Regions from separate parts of the Micromonospora sp. NPDC001898 genome, predicted to be linked through region 2. Evidence: riboswitches for the same ligand, from Rfam matches in the RefSeq annotation. Region 2 holds a riboswitch; the other holds the start of a gene.
The links. Region 2 has a riboswitch for cobalamin ahead of ACFYZF_RS17455 (ribonucleoside-diphosphate reductase subunit alpha). Riboswitches for the same ligand answer to the same signal wherever they lie in the genome.
Positions count from the first base shown of each region.

Region 1: linked by a shared signal. The riboswitch ahead of ACFYZF_RS18390 (VWA domain-containing protein) and the one ahead of ACFYZF_RS17455 (ribonucleoside-diphosphate reductase subunit alpha) in region 2 are both predicted to bind cobalamin.

Region 1 is NZ_JBIATC010000007.1:195,792-203,520, forward strand. Features, by position in the region: gene ACFYZF_RS18375 (precorrin-2 C(20)-methyltransferase) at 1-1,412, shown strand, start outside; gene cobM (precorrin-4 C(11)-methyltransferase) at 1,413-2,168, opposite strand; gene cbiE (precorrin-6y C5,15-methyltransferase (decarboxylating) subunit CbiE) at 2,165-3,373, opposite strand; cobalamin riboswitch at 3,468-3,613, shown strand; gene ACFYZF_RS18390 (VWA domain-containing protein) at 3,659-5,671, shown strand; gene cobO (cob(I)yrinic acid a,c-diamide adenosyltransferase) at 5,671-6,285, shown strand; partial or broken gene ACFYZF_RS18400 (cobyrinate a,c-diamide synthase) at 6,279-7,607, shown strand; gene cobC (Rv2231c family pyridoxal phosphate-dependent protein CobC) at 7,608-7,729, shown strand, end outside.
Region 2 is NZ_JBIATC010000006.1:410,852-418,580, forward strand. Features, by position in the region: gene ACFYZF_RS17435 (amidohydrolase family protein) at 1-18, shown strand, start outside; gene ACFYZF_RS17440 (ABC transporter ATP-binding protein) at 149-985, shown strand; gene ACFYZF_RS17445 (S8 family peptidase) at 1,137-2,390, opposite strand; gene ACFYZF_RS17450 (hypothetical protein) at 2,700-5,921, opposite strand; cobalamin riboswitch at 6,226-6,442, shown strand; gene ACFYZF_RS17455 (ribonucleoside-diphosphate reductase subunit alpha) at 6,613-7,729, shown strand, end outside.

The sequences.
Region 1 (7,729 bases), on a different contig from region 2:
TCGTCGCCTACCACCAGGGCGTCGGCAAGCAGTCCAACGCCCGCCGCATCGCCGCCGGTCTGCTCCCGGACGACGTGATCGAGGAGGCGCTCGTCTACCCGGTGACGACGGAGACCACCGACCACCCGGGCGGGTACGCCGGCGCGATGGCGGACTTCTACGCCGAGTGTGGCGAGCGGCTCCGCGCGCACCTGAGGGCGGGCCGCGACGTCGTCGTGCTGGCCGAGGGCGACCCGATGCTCTACGGCTCGTTCATGTACCTGCACGACCGGCTCGCGGACGAGTTCGAGACGCAGGTCGTCGCAGGTGTGCCCGCCTTCGCGGCCGCCACGGCCACGACCGCCCTGCCCCTGGTCCGGCAGACCGACGTGCTGACCGTGCTGCCCGGCACGCTTCCCGAGCCGGAACTGGCCCGGCGCCTCGCCGACACCGACGGTGCCGTGATCATGAAGCTCGGCCGCACGTTCGCCAAGGTCCGCTCGGCGCTCGAGCAGGCCGGACGCGTCGAGGGGTCCTGGTACGTCGAGCGGGCGTCGATGGACGCCGAGCGGGTACTCCCGGTCGCCGACGTGGACCCCGAGACGGTGCCGTACTTCTCGATCGTCCTGGTCCCCGGCGACACCCGTCCCGGTGTGGCGCGCTACGACCGCTCGGCGAGTGAGGTCACCGAGCCCGTCGCCGGCGCCGAAGTCGTCGTCGTGGGCCTCGGTCCCGGTCCCGACCGGTGGCTCTCCCCCGAGGCGTCGCAGGTACTCGCGGAGGTCGGCCACGTCATCGGCTACGGACCGTATGTCCAGCGCGTCCCGCAGCGCCCGGGCCTGGTGCGGCACGCGTCCGGCAACACGGTTGAGGTGGACCGGGCCCGCGAGGCGCTCGAGCTGGCGCTCGCCGGTGAGCGCGTCGCGGTCGTGTCCGGCGGCGACGCGGGCATCTTCGGCATGGCGTCGGCGGTGTTCGAGGCCGCGGAGGACCCGCGCTACGCGGACGTCGCCGTGCGCGTCGTGCCCGGCATCTCTGCCGTCCAGGCGGTCGCGGCGCGTGCCGGCGCCCCCATCGGCGCCGACTTCGCGGTGATGAGCCTGTCGGACCGGCTCAAGCCCTGGGACGTCGTGGTGAAGCGGCTACGCGCCGTCGCCGAGGCGGACCTCGTGCTCGCCCTCTACAACCCGCGCTCGCGCTCGCGCACCGAGCAGGTCGCGCAGGCCCGAGCGACGCTGCTGGAGCACAAGTCGCCCGAGACCGTCGTAGTGGTGGGTCGCGACGTCGGCCGTGCCGGGGAGAGCCTCACCGTGACGACGCTGGGCGAGCTCGACCCCGGGACCATCGACATGAAGTGCCTGCTGCTGGTCGGCGCCTCGTCGACGCGCGTCACCGCGGCCGGCCGCGTCTGGAGCCCGCGCTTCGTCGCCTAGTCAGCCGCGGGCGCGGCGTTCGCGGCTGGCGGCGTACAGGAACGACTCACCGCCCCGGACGTCGGGAGCCAGCGCCGGGCCGACCAGGATGATCGCGGCCTGGCGCAGGCCCGCGGCCTCGACCTGGTCGCCGATGTCGGCCAGCGTGCCGCGCAGGACGAGCTGATCCGGCTGCGTCGCCTTGGACACGACGACGACCGGGCACCCGTCGCCGTAGTGTTCGGCCAGCTCGGAGGCCAGCTCCCGGCTGCGGGTGACGGCCAGGTGCAGGGCCAGGGTCGCGCCCGTCGCGGCGAACGCGGCGAGCTTCTCCCCCGGCGGCATGACCGTGGAACGGGCCTGAGCGCGGGTGAGCACGACCGACTGGGCGAGCTCGGGGACGGTCAGCTCGGCGCCGACGATCGCCGCGGCAGCCGCGTAGGCGGGCACACCGGGCGTGACGTCCCACGGGACCTGCGCCGCGTCGAGCCGGCGCGCCTGCTCATGGACCGCGGAGTACAGCGACGGGTCGCCCGAACACAGCCGCACGACCTCCAACCCGTCGGCGTGCGCCTGCACCAGGTGGGCGGTGATCTCGTCCAGGTCGAGGTGCTGGGTGTCGACCAGCCGGGCGTCGGCGCGGCAGTGGCCGAGCACGTCGGCGTCGAGGTAGGTGCCCGCATACAGGCACACGTCCGCAACCTCGAGCAGGCGCACCGCGCGCAGCGTGAGCAGGTCGGCGGCACCGGGTCCGGCCCCGACGAAATGGACGGTCATGACTCTCCCTTGGTGACGGTCCACTGGCTGACGGCACGCGCGGGCGTCCAGCCGGTGAAGCTGCCGAGCGGCTCGGCGCGTTCGACGTGCAGGCGGACGAGCTCGCCGCCACGGCGACGGTACTGCTCGAGCAGCACCGCCTCGGTCTCGGCCGTGACGCCGTGGACGACGAGTCGGCCACCGGTGCCGAGCGCGTCCCAGCACGCTTCGAGCACGCCGGGGACGGTCGCTCCCCCGCCGACGAACACCGCGTCAGGGCGCTCGAGACCGGCCAGGGCGTCGGGTGCTGAGCCCTCGACGAGACGCAGGCCGGGAACGCCGAGCGTGGCGGCGTTGCGACGCACGAGCGCGGCGCGGTCGGCGCGGGACTCGATCGCGATCGTCCGCGCCGTCGGCCACGCACGCATCCACTCCACGCCGATCGAGCCACTGCCGGCGCCGACGTCCCACAGCAGTTGACCGGGAGCGGGCGCGAGCCGGGCCAGGGCGCTGGCACGCAGGTCGCGCTTGGTGATCTGCCCGGCGTGCTCGAACGCGTCGTCGGGGAGCACCCCGCCCGCGGCCCAGCCCGGTCCGGTGCCCCGGATTTCGGCGGCCAGGACGTTCAGCCGGGGCACGTCCACGACGTTCCACGAAGCCGCGGTCGACTCGGCACGCGACTCACCCGCGGCGCCGAGGTCGCCGAGCACGGCCAGCCTGGACTCTCCCCAGCCGAGTCCGGTGAGCAGCGCAGCGACGGCGGCAGGCGTCGTTTCGTCGCTGGAGAGCACGAGCAGCCGCCGCCCGGGGGCGAGCGCGGGGACGACGAGGCGCACGTCCCGGCCGACCAGACTCACCGTTGTGACGGACTCCGCCGGCCACCCGAGACGTGCCCGAGCGAGCGCCACGGAGGAGACCGCGGGCACGATCGTCACCCGTTCCGGGCCCAGGATGTCCAGCAGCGTCGTGCCGACGCCCGACACGAGCGGGTCGCCCGACGCCAGCACGACGACGGGCCTGCGCGCGGCGCCCAGCAGGCCCGGCAGATTCTCCCGCAGCGGCGACGGCCACGCCACGCGCTCCTGGCCGTCGACCGGCGGCACCGCATCGAGGTGCCGGGCCCCGCCGAGCAGCGTCGCGGCCCCGCGCACCAGCGTCCGAGACGGCTCCGGCAAGCCCGCCCAGCCGTCGGCCCCGAGCCCGACAACGGTCACGTGCGCCTCCATGGCAGTGCACCCTAGCCCGCCCCGCCTGCCCCGCAGGCCCCGACCGGCCGCCGGACCGCCGGACCGCTGTCTGGGCCGTCAGGACGGCGTCTAGGGTGGTGCGAAGGTTCGAGGTGCCCCACGGCCGATGGCCACGGGGAGAATCTGGGAAGCCGGTGAGAATCCGGCACAGGGCCCGCTGCGGTGACTCAGGCACAGACCTGGGAAGTCCGAAGACCGGCCTCGATCCGAGCCGCGACGCGCCCGCGTCGTGGACGGTCATGGCAGATCGAGCGGGAGCCCTACATGCCAGCGCAATACCCCTTTTGTGCCGTCGTCGGCTCCGACGACATGACTCTCGCCCTCACCCTGGTCGCGATCGACCCGCTCATCGGCGGCGTCCTGGTCCGTGGGGAGAAGGGCACCGCCAAGACCACCACCGTGCGCGGTCTCGCCGAGGTGCTGCCGCTGGTACGGACGTACGCGGGCGACCGGTTCTCGGTCGACCCGGACGATTCCCTGGCGGTCTGCCCCGACGGGCCCATCGACGCGTCCACGCCCGTCGTCGAGCGGCCGGTGCGGCTCGTCGAGCTGCCCGTCGGTGCGAGCGACGACCGGGTGACGGGTTCCCTCAAGCTCGACGCGGCGCTACGCGACGGCGCAGTGGCGTTCGAGCCGGGCCTGCTCGCCCGAGCCCACCGCGGCCTGCTCTACGTCGACGAGGTCAACCTGTTGCACGACCACCTCGTCGATCTGCTGCTCGACGCGGCGGCGACCGGCCGGGTCAGCGTGGAGCGCGACGGCCTCTCGGTCGAGCACGCCGCCCGGTTCGTGCTGATCGGCACGATGAACCCCGAGGAGGGCGAGCTCCGCCCGCAGTTGCTCGACCGGTTCGGCCTGACCGTCGAGGTCGCCGCACCGCGCGACCCCTCCCTGCGGGTGGAGGTCGTGCGTCGCCGGCTGGCGTTCGACGCCGACCCGGAGGGCTTCACCGCACGCTGGGCCGACGCGCAGGACGCCCTGCGTGCGCGGCTGGCGGCGGCGCGGCGGCTCATGCCGGACGTCGTGCTCGACGACCAGACGCTGACGACCATCGCCGAGGTGTGCGCCGCGTTCGACGTCGACGGCCTGCGCGCGGACCTCGTCACCGCCCGCACCGCCTCGGCGCACGCCGCCTGGCAGGGACGCGCGCACGTGACCCGCGAGGACGTCCGCGTCGCCGCCCGTCTCGCGTTGCCGCACCGCCGGCGCCGCAACCCGTTCGACGAGCCCGGCCTGGACGAGGACCGGCTCGACGACCTACTGGGCAACGACGACCCCGACCCTGGACCACCGGACGGGCCCGACGACGGCCCCGGTGGTCCCGGCGGCGGGCCGCCGGACGACGCCCCGCAGGACGGCCGGTCCCGGGACGTCCACGACTCCCCCGCCGAAGGATCGCCCACGCCGGACAACGCGCCGCAGCCTGCGGTTGCCGGATCGGTCGCGTCCGCCGGCGAGCCGGCACGCGCCCGCCTGCTCGTCGTGCAGGGCACCGGCGAGGGCCAGGCCGGCCGTCGGTCCCGGGCCCGCACGCCTCAGGGCCGGGTCGTCGGGCAGCAGCGCGGATCGTCCGCCGCCGGCCGCCTGCACCTGCCGGGCACCATCACCGCGGCGGCACCGCACCAGCGTTCCCGTGGCGGCCTGGTCGAGGGCCGCGGTCTCGTCTTCGCCCCGGGCGACCTGCGCCGCGCGGAAACCGTCGGGCGAGAGTCGAACCTCGTCCTGCTGTGCGTCGACGCGTCCGGCTCGATGGCCGCGCGACGGCGCATGGAGCAGGTCAAGACCGCCGTGCTCGCGCTGCTGCTGGACGCCTACCGACGCCGGGACAAGGTCGCGCTGGTGACGTTCCGCCAGCGCACCGCCGACGTCGCGCTGCCGCCGACCGGGTCCGTCGATGTCGCCTCCCGGCGCCTGGCCGACCTGCCGGCCGGCGGGCGGACGCCACTCGCCGAGGGCCTGGAGCGGTCCGCGGAGGTGCTGCGCCGCGAGGCGCTGCGCGACCCGTCCCGCCGGCCGCTGCTGGTCGTGGTGACCGACGGCCGGGCGACCTTCGGGCCGGACGCGCTCGGTCGTGCCCACCGCGCCGCGGCGCACCTGGCCGCTACCGGCGTGCAAAGCGTCGTGGTCGACTGCGAGACCGGACGGTTCCGGCTCGGCCTTGCCGCGCAGCTGGCCGCGACCCTGCAGGCCGAGCACGTGCCGCTCGGTGAGGTGACCGCCGACGGGCTCACCGGCGTCGTCCAGGCGGCGACCGCGCCGCGCGAGGGGGTGGCCTGATGCCGCAGGGCAAGCCGCTGGTCGTCCCGGACGACGGCATCAGCACCCGGGCACGGCGCAACCGGCCGCTGCTGATGGTCCACACCGGCAACGGCAAGGGCAAGTCGACCGCCGCCTTCGGCCTGGCGATCCGCGCCTGGAACCAGGGTTGGGACATCGGGGTCTTCCAGTTCGTCAAGTCGGCCAAGTGGCGCATCGGGGAGCAGACGGTGCTCGAACGGCTCGGCCGCCTGCACGAGGAGACCGGCGAGGGCGGGCCCGTCGAGTGGCACAAGATGGGCTCGGGGTGGTCCTGGAGCCGCAAGGGCGGCACCGAGGCGGACCATGCCGCTGACGCCGCCGAGGGCTGGGCGGAGGTGAAGCGGCGCATCCAGGCCGAGCGGCACCAGCTGTACGTCCTGGACGAGTTCACCTACCCGATGCAGTGGGGCTGGGTCGACGTCGACGACGTCGTCGAGACACTCGCCAACCGTCCTGGCCGCCAGCACGTCGTCGTCACCGGCCGCCGCGCCGACCCCCGCCTCGTCGCGGCGGCCGACCTGGTGACCGAGATGCTGCACGTCAAGCACCCGATGGACGTCGGCCAGAAGGGTCAGCGAGGCATCGAGTGGTGAGTCTGCCGCGCGTGCTGCTCGCGGCACCGGCCTCCGGCCACGGCAAGACCACGGTCGCGACCGGGCTCATGGCCGCGTTGGCCGCCCGTGGGCATGCCGTCTCGGGGCACAAGGTCGGGCCCGACTACATCGACCCCGGATACCACGCGCTGGCCACCGGACGTCCGGGCCGCAACCTCGACCCGCACCTGACCGACCCCACGCTCGTGGTCCCGCTGCTGCTGCACGGCGCCCGGGGCGCGGACGTCGCGGTCGTCGAGGGGGTCATGGGTCTGTTCGACGGCCGCATCGGCGGCGACGGGTTCGCCTCCACCGCCCACGTCGCGACGCTCACCCGGACGCCGGTCGTCCTGGTCGTGGACGTCTCGCACACCTCGCGCAGCGTGGGGGCGGTCGTGCACGGGATGGCGACGTTCCAGCCCGGCGTCACGATCGCGGGTGTCGTGCTCAACAAGGCCGGCTCCCCCCGCCACGCTTCCGAGGCGGCACGCGCGGTGGAGTCCGTCGGCGTCCCCGTGCTGGGGATCCTGCAACGCGACGGTGGTGTCAGCGCGCCTTCGCGCCACCTCGGGCTCGTCCCCGCAGCCGAGCGCGACGAGGCCGCCGCCTCGCTGGACAGGCTGGCCGAGCAGGTCGCCCGCCACGTCGACCTCGACGCCGTGCTGGAGGTGGCGCACAGCGCGCCCGACCTCGACTCCGAGCCGTGGGACCCGGCCGCGCACGTCCGGCACCCCGGCACCGGATCCCCGATCATCGCGGTCGCGGCCGGGCGGGCGTTCACCTTCCGGTACGCCGAGACGACCGAGCTGCTGCAGGCGGCGGGCTGCACCGTCGTGCCGTTCGACCCGGCCCGGGACGAGCGGCTTCCCGCCGGGACGCGCGGTCTGTATCTCGGCGGAGGTTTCCCCGAGGTGCACGCGGCCGCGCTGAGCACCAACACGGCCCTGCGCGACGAGCTGCGTCAGGCCGTCCTGGACGGCGTCCCGACGGTGGCCGAGTGCGCCGGCCTGCTGTACCTGTGCCGTTCCGTCGACGGGCATCCCATGGTCGGGGCGCTCGACGCCGACGCGGTCATGACGCCCCGGCTCACCCTGGCGTACCGCCGGGCCGAGCTCGGCTCGGACCAGCTCCTCGGCGCACGCGGGACCGGTGCCACGGCGCACGAATTCCACCGCACCACGGTCACCCCCGTGCGCGGCGAGCGTCCCGCGTGGACGCTGGAGGGCGGCGACGTCGGGTTCGCGGGCCCGACGCTCAACGCGTCCTACCTGCACGTGCACTGGGCCGGGCACCCGCACCTGGCCCAGTCGTTCGCGGACGCGGTGCACCAGTCGGACGCGATCGCGGCGCCTGGTGCGCCACGGACGCACGCCGTCGCCGCGCCACCGGACTCCGGACCGCCCGCAGCCCCGTTGCGCCACCACGGCGACGTGGAGCTGTCCGC
Region 2 (7,729 bases):
GCGCCCGCTGGTCGGTGACCGCAGCACCCCTGGTCCTGCTCGTCGCCTTCACCCCTGGTGATCATGCTGGTCGCGCCGAAGGGTGTGATCGGATACGCCGACAGGTGGAGGCGGCGCGCGCTGGCGCCGCCACGGAGGGGGCGTACGGGTGGACGAGACGAAGCTGCTGGTCGGTCGCGGCCTGACCAAGCGGTACGGCGGGGTGACCGCGTTGGCGGACGTGTCGTTCGAGCTGGGGGCTGGGGAGGTCCTCGGGCTGGTCGGGCCGAACGCAGCCGGCAAGACGACGCTGGTGGACCTGATCTCCGGTGCGCAGGAGGCCACCGGCGGTGAGCTGCTGCTGCGTGGGCGGCGGCTCACCGGACCGGCCTCCCGCCGGGGCCGGGTCGGGCTCGGCCGCACCTTCCAGCACCCGCAGCTGGCGCTGCGCCTGAGCGTCCGGGACAACCTGCTGCTCGGTCGACAGGCGCAACGGCACAGCACGCCGTGGCGGACGATTGCCGGCGCGTTCACCGGCGCGGTACGGCCGCACCGGGCGGCCGACCGCGAGGGCGTCCGCCAGTTGGCGCACGAACTGGGCATCGAGGGCCTCGACCGCGCGGCGGGAGACCTGACCCTGGGCGAGCAACGACTCGTCGAGGTCGGTCGGGCCCTGGGTCAGAACCCGGTGGTGCTGCTGCTCGACGAGCCTTTCGCCGGCTCCGACGCGCAGGGCGTGGCCAGCATCGCCAAGGTGATCCGGAAAGTCCAGCGGCGGGGCCACGCGGTGATCCTGGTCGACCACAACATGGACATGGTCACCCGACTGGTCGACCGGGTGCTGCTGCTCGACCGGGGTCGGGTCGTCTTCGACGGCGATCCCCGGGAGTGCCTGGCGAGCCCGCAGATGCGGCAGGTCTACTTCGGCCCGACCGACGCCGACGGTGATCACGCCGAAGAGGGCGACCATGCCGACGCCGAGGACCAGGGGCGGCCGGTGCCGTGACCGATGACGCGCCGGCCGGAGCCGACGCCACGGCGCTGCGCCAACCGGGCTGCTGCCCGGCGACGGCCGGCCCTGCGCGGCCTGCCCGCCACCCCCGTGGTGGCGGACAGTTGACCGCGCTGGGCCGGCCTCGGCATCCTCCGGCGACGGATCAGAACGTTGGAGACAGGTAGAGGAGCCGGTTGGGCGAACCGGCGCCCGGGTTGCCCACCGCTACGTTGGCGACGCCGAACAGGTAGCTCGCCACCTGGGCCGGCGTCCACGTCGGGTAGTTGGTGAGTACCCGGGCCGCCGCCCCGGCCACGTGCGGTGCGGCGTGTGAGGTGCCGGCCAACGTCTGTACCGCCGAGGGCGAGCCGATCCAGGCGGACCTGATGCCCACGCCGGGGGCGAAGATGTCCACGCAGGAGCCGTAGTTGGAGAAGCTGGCCCGGCTGTCGTTCGACTGCGTCGCGGCCACGGTCAGCACGGTCGGCACCGACGCGGGTGAGAAGTTGCAGGCGTTGGCGTTCGAGTTGCCGGCGGGGACCGTCACGGTGATGCCGTCGGCGACGGCGGCGGCCACCGCGTTGTTGAGCGCGGCGCTGGGGGTGGACTGGACCCCGACGTTCGCGACGGCGGGCTGCCCTGCCAGGTGGTCGCCGATCATCCAGTTGATGCCGCTGATCAGGATCGACAGGGTGCTGGGCAGGACGCAGTCGAACACCTTGACCGCGACCAGCACGACGTCCTTGGCCACCCCGTGCGTCGTCCCGCCGACGGTGCCGGCGGCATGGGTGCCATGCCCGCTGCAGTCGTCCGCCGGCAACATGCCGTCGACCGTGTCAACGCCGTAGATCGCCTGACCGCCGAAGTCCTGGTGCCCGATGTAGATCCCGGAGTCGACGATGTACGCCTTGACTCCGGTGCCCTGGCTGACGTAGCTGTAGGTGCCGCTGAGCCCCAGCGGTGCGTCGATCCGGTCCAGGTTCCAGGGCGCGTTCAGTTGCGTGGTGGCCAACGTGGTCAACCGGTCCTGCTCCACGTGGGCGACCGCCGGGTCGGCGGCCAGCCGGCGGGCGACCGCCTCCGACGCCCGCATGGAGAAGCCGTTCAGGGCGTCGGCCCAGACCTGGTCCGGGTACACGCCGTAGCGGCCGGCGAGGCCGCTGACCGCGCTGGACGTCGTGGACCGGCTGCCGACCGCGCTCTCCTTGAGCGTCACGATGTAGCTGCCGGGAACCGCCGTCGCACTGCCGGCGCCCAGGATCTCGCCGATCGCACCTGACGTCGGCTCCGCAGCGGGTGCCGAAGACGCCGGACCGGCGAGCACGGTGGCGGCCAGGGCGGTGGTGGCGAGGACGGCCATGGCGGCCAGCCCGGGTCGACGGGTGTGGGTGAAGATCGTCCTGTGGCGGAGTCTCATCTCTGCGCCATCCCTCTGCTCCGGCCATTCCATCGTGCTCGTGACGCCGATGGAATGGTCTGATCGGTTTTCGGGATCGTACTGCGGAGTTGGCTTGATGGCGATTGGCGGAAATGCGTCCATCGATTGATGGCAGTCTTTTTGACGTGGGTTGATAATTATTGTTTCCGCGTGTATCAAGATCTGCCGACGACAGCCGGCCCAGCCGTGGCGGCCCGACGGGAGCGCGTCGACGGTACGGGGCCGCAGACCGATCTGCTGTGGGGGCAGGAGCCCCTCCCGAAGCAGACCGGCCTGCGGCCCGTCGACTCAGCTGACCGTCACGGAGACGGTCTTCGGCGGCTGTTGCAGCTGACCGTAGTTGTCGGTCCCCCTGACCGAGACGGTGTAGGCGCCCGCCGGGATCACCGGTGACGTGTACGCGAAGTTCGACCCCGGGGATCCCGGGCTGGTGAGGAAGACCGAGATCCAGGGGAAGTTGCCCGGGACGGACGGCGTGCTGAACACACCGGAGGCGTTCATCCCCTGGCCGGCGCCGTTGACGATCTGGACGTCAACCCGGAGCATCCCGACGTCGTCCACGGCACGTCCGGTGACCACGATCCTCGAGTCCGCGTAGACCTCGCCGTCCTGCGGGGTGAGGCTCGGCTCCAGCCGTGGGTCGAGATCGCCCGGATACACGAGGTATCGAGCGGTGGCGCCGGAGGTCGAACCGTCCTGCTGGCCCGCCGTGTCGACGGCCCACGCCTCGACGCTGTACTCACCCTTGGTCGGCAGGTCGATCGACAGGGCGAACGTGGTGCTCGTCGCGCCCGGTGAGGCGAGGGTGGCGTTCACCGTGGCGAAACTCGCCGCCATGGTGCCGTTCGGCTGCACGTACCGGCCGGTGTCGAGGTCACGCAGCGCCACCCGCACGCTCTGCACGCCGTTGTTGTCGGTCGCGGTGCCGGCCAGGTTGAGGTGCAACTGGTCGACGTTCTGGTCGACACCGGTGAAGTTCAACAGGCCGTTCGGGAAGGCGTCACCGGGCACCTGGGCGGTGACGGTGAGCCGGCCCAGGTTGGCGGTCGCCGTGCTCAGGCCCAGGTTGTCGGTGGCCCGTACCCGGAAGTCGTACACGCCGGGCGTGAGCGGCACGGTGGTGTAGGACCAGTTGTACGACGGGGCGTTCAGGTTCGTCGGTGAGACCCGGTGGTACGCCGCGATCGAGTCGGCGCCCCACGTGCCGTCGGCGGCCAGCGCCTCGCGCGTGGTGTTGTTGCGCAGGTAGATCTCGACCGACTTCAGGGTGCCGTCGTCGCTGGCGGTCCCCGAGAACGTGATCGCGCCGCCCGGCGCGACGGTGAACGGTGCGGCGGCGGTGGGCGGCGTCATCGGCGTGGGGGTGCTGATGGCCACCGACGGCGCGACACCGGTCGCCGAGATGATCCAGTCCCGGGTGTCGCCGCGCAGGTCGCTCTGACCGGCGTTGTCGATGGCGGTGGCCGTCATCTTCCAGTCGCCCTCGGTGGGGAGGGCCACCTCGACCTGCCAGGTGGTGGTCAGCGCGCCGATGACGTCCGGCTCGCCCCGGAACGTGTTGTAGACCGGTGCGGCCGTCCCGTCGTCCTGGAGGTAATGGTTGTCCGACCTGCGGAACGAGTACGTCATCGCGCTGACGCCCTTGTCGTCGCTGGCGGTGCCGGTTGCGACGAAGCTCTGAGCGGCGACCAGGCCGGCGGGCGGCGAGGTGATTTTCGTCGTCGGCGGCAGGTCGTCGAAGCTGAAGGTCTCGATCTTCTTGACGGCCTTCGAGGCATCGCTCTGGCCGCTGTTACCGAACGTCTTCGCCTGGACCTGGTATTCGCCGACGGGCAGCGACACGGTGAGGGACCACGAGGTCGAGGCGGTGTTCACCGCTGCGACTGTCGCGTTGATGCTGTTGGCGGCGCCCCACGTCGTGAGGTCGTCCTGCAGGTACTTCTTGGAACCCCGGTTCTGGATTTCGATCCCGACCTTGGTGACGCCGGCCGGAGCGGTCGCCTGCCCGCCGAGCACGAACGGCGCGTTGGCCTGCTTGACCGCCCCCTCGATGGGCGTGACGATCGTCGTGTCGACCGGCGAGGGCGCCGGTGCCTGGGCGAGGTCGAAGAAACCGACCCGCCCCACCGGCAGGCCGCCCTTGGTGTTGCCGTCGCCACCGGCGAAGAGACCCCGCGGGGTGGCGAGGAGGGCCTTCTCCCCCTCGTACGAGCTGGAACCCGGGTTCCACTCGATCGCCGTGCCCGTGGCCGGGTCGAGCGCGCCGAGGTGGTCACGGCGGACCACCTGGTCGCCGAGACCGTAGCCGCTCAGGCCCTGGCCCGTGCCGTACCCGACGTTGTCCAGGCCGGGCCACGGGACGTTGGAGGTCGGCGATTCCTGCCAGCTGAAGTGGCCGCCGACGTACACGGCCGTCTCGGTGATGGCGACCGAGTAGATGCTGTCGAAGTGACGCGACACCCAGATCGGCGCGACGTGGTCGGCGCCGGTCACCGGGAACGCGATCGCCGTGTCGTTGATCGGCGGGCGGTCGCCTCCCGAACCGCTGGTGACGACGAAGTAGGAGTCGTCCGGCGCGACGTCACCGGCGAAGACCCGCTGGATGCCGCCGACGAAGGAGAGGTTGTCCTCCCACAGGCGGGTGCGCCACGGCAGGAGGGCCTTGGTGGCGGTGTCGACGAGACCGACGCCGTAGCGGTCCTGGCCGGCGATCTGGCGACCGGTGTGGATGACCAGCAGCCTGCTGCCGTTGTGCGTCAGCTTGAGCTGCTGCACGGTGAGCATGCCGCCGACGCCGATGCCGCCGGACAAGGGCAGGTTGAACCCGCTGTCCACCGCCCCCGTCGTCGGGTTGAGCGCGACCAGCCCGCCGCGGTTCACGCTGTTCACCTTCGTGAACTGGCCGCCCACGTACACTGCGGTGCTGCTCACGGCCAGAGCGGTCGCGCGCCCGTTCCCCTGCGCGGTGAACGCCGCGATCGGAGCGCCGGTGACCGGGTCGAGCCGTACGATCTTGCGCTTCGTCAGGCCACCGACCGTGTTGAACGAGCCGGCGACATAGAGCGACGAGCCGTCCGGCGAGGCCTCGACGGCCTCGACGGATCCGTCGAACGTCGGCTGGAAGCCGGTGTCGATCAGGCCCGTGTCGATGTTGTAGGAAGCCAGCGACGGCTGCGCCACCGGCGTCCCGCCGACGTTGGCGATCGCGGTGAAGGAGCCGGCGATGAAGACCCGGTTGCCGATCACCTCGATGTCGGTGATCTCGCCGTCGGTGATCCTCGGTACGTCATTGCGCGGCGTGCTGGGAACCAGCCCGGTGTGTCCCGGCACCGACAGCGTCGCGGCCGTGCGCGTCGCATCGCCGCCGATCGTTCTTGTAGCGGCGCGAGCGCTGGTGCTCGCGACCTCGTCGGCGGCACTGCCCTGCACAGTGCCCGCAGCCGCCGGTTGGCCTGTCAACAGCACAGCCCCGGCGACCAGACCCGCGATGGCGCGGCTCCGAACGTGCATCGAGACAACCCCCTGTAAAACGCCTGAATCGCGTCGCCGGGTCGATTCCCGGCGACGTCCATCCCTGGCGTGCCGGAAGTCACCGTAGGAGGTCACCATCTCTTGTGTACGGACGCCCGTCGGAAACCCGACTGGTCGACATCCCTTCCGGTCCTACCGGCCGGGTCCGCCGCCCTTGGATCCAGACCCGCTCCACCGATCGGCTCGGTCGCCGCGCTGAAGGAATCGACGGGCCTTCACCGCCGCGGCCTCCGACACGCCCGGACTCGACATGTGGGGTGTGACAACGCCGTAGTCCCTATATATGGTGTCGGCCGTAGCTGGTTCGGCCGCTCATCCGGGGCGGTCGAGGCAACAGGGAACCCGGTGGAAATCTGGGACTGCCCCGCAGCGGTGAGTGGGAACGACCGCCGTCATCAGCACTGGGCCGTCAGCGGCCTGGGAAGCGACGGCCAGTAGAAGACCGGCGAGCCCGGTCACGCCCGCGAGTCCGAAGACCTGCCAGCGCGCCGCACACCCATACCGGGGTGGGCGGCGGTCCGAGGCCGCGTGGGACGGCCGACGCCACCTGACCCGCGCCCCGCCGGCGTGACGTCCGCCGGTGTCTGTCTCCACGCGTCCGAAGGCCATCAGGTCTCGAGCCCGCGAGGAGTGAGTGGTGGCAGTCACCGAGGTTGTCCCGGCCGATGGCATGGTGGCCGACGAGGCAGCCCTACCGGGCCCGCGGCGGACGCAGATGCGCGTCCGTAAGCGTAACGGCGGCACCGAACCGGTCGATGTCAACAGGATCGTCCGAGCGGTCGAGCGGTGGACGGTCGGCCTCGCCGACGTCGACCCGTTGCGGGTGGCGACGCGGACGATCAGCGGCCTGTACGACGGCGCGACGACCGCCGAGCTGGACCGGCTGTCCATCCAGACCGCGGCCGAGATGATCGGTGAGGAGCCGCAGTACTCGCGGCTGGCCGCCCGCCTGCTGGCCGGCTACATCGACAAGGAGGTCCGCAGGCAGGGCATCGGGTCGTTCAGCGAGGCGATCCGGCGGGGGCACGTCGAGGGCCTCATCGGCGACGGCACCGCCGCGTTCGTCGCCGCCAACGCCAGGCAGCTCGATGACGCCGTCGACCCCCACGGTGACCTGCGGTTCGAGTACTTCGGGTTGCGCACGGTCCGCGACCGGTACCTGCTGCGCCACCCGACGAGCCGGCTGGTGGTGGAGACCCCGCAGTACTGGTTGCTGCGGGTGGCCTGCGGCCTGTCCCACGCCCCGGACGAGGTGATCGAGTTCTACCGGTTGATGTCGAGCCTGGCGTACCTGCCGAGTTCGCCGACGTTGTTCAACTCCGGCACCCGGCACACCCAGATGTCCTCCTGCTACCTGGTCGACTCCCCGCGCGACGAACTGGACTCGATCTACCAGCGGTACGCGCAGGTGGCGAACCTGTCGAAGTTCGCCGGAGGCATCGGCATCGCGTTCTCCCGGGTCCGGTCGCGGGGCGCGCTGATCCGGGGCACCAACGGGCAGTCCAACGGGATCGTGCCGTGGCTGCGGACGCTGGACGCCTCGGTGGCGGCGGTCAACCAGGGCGGCCGGCGCAAGGGCGCGGCCTGCGTCTACCTGGAGCCGTGGCATCCGGACATCGAGGAGTTCCTGCAACTGCGGGACAACACCGGTGAGGACGCCCGGCGCACCCACAACCTGAACCTGGCCAACTGGGTCCCGGACGAGTTCATGCGCCGGGTGGAGGCCGACGGGGTGTGGTCGCTGTTCGACCCGGACGTGGTGCCGGAACTGCCGGACCTGTGGGGGG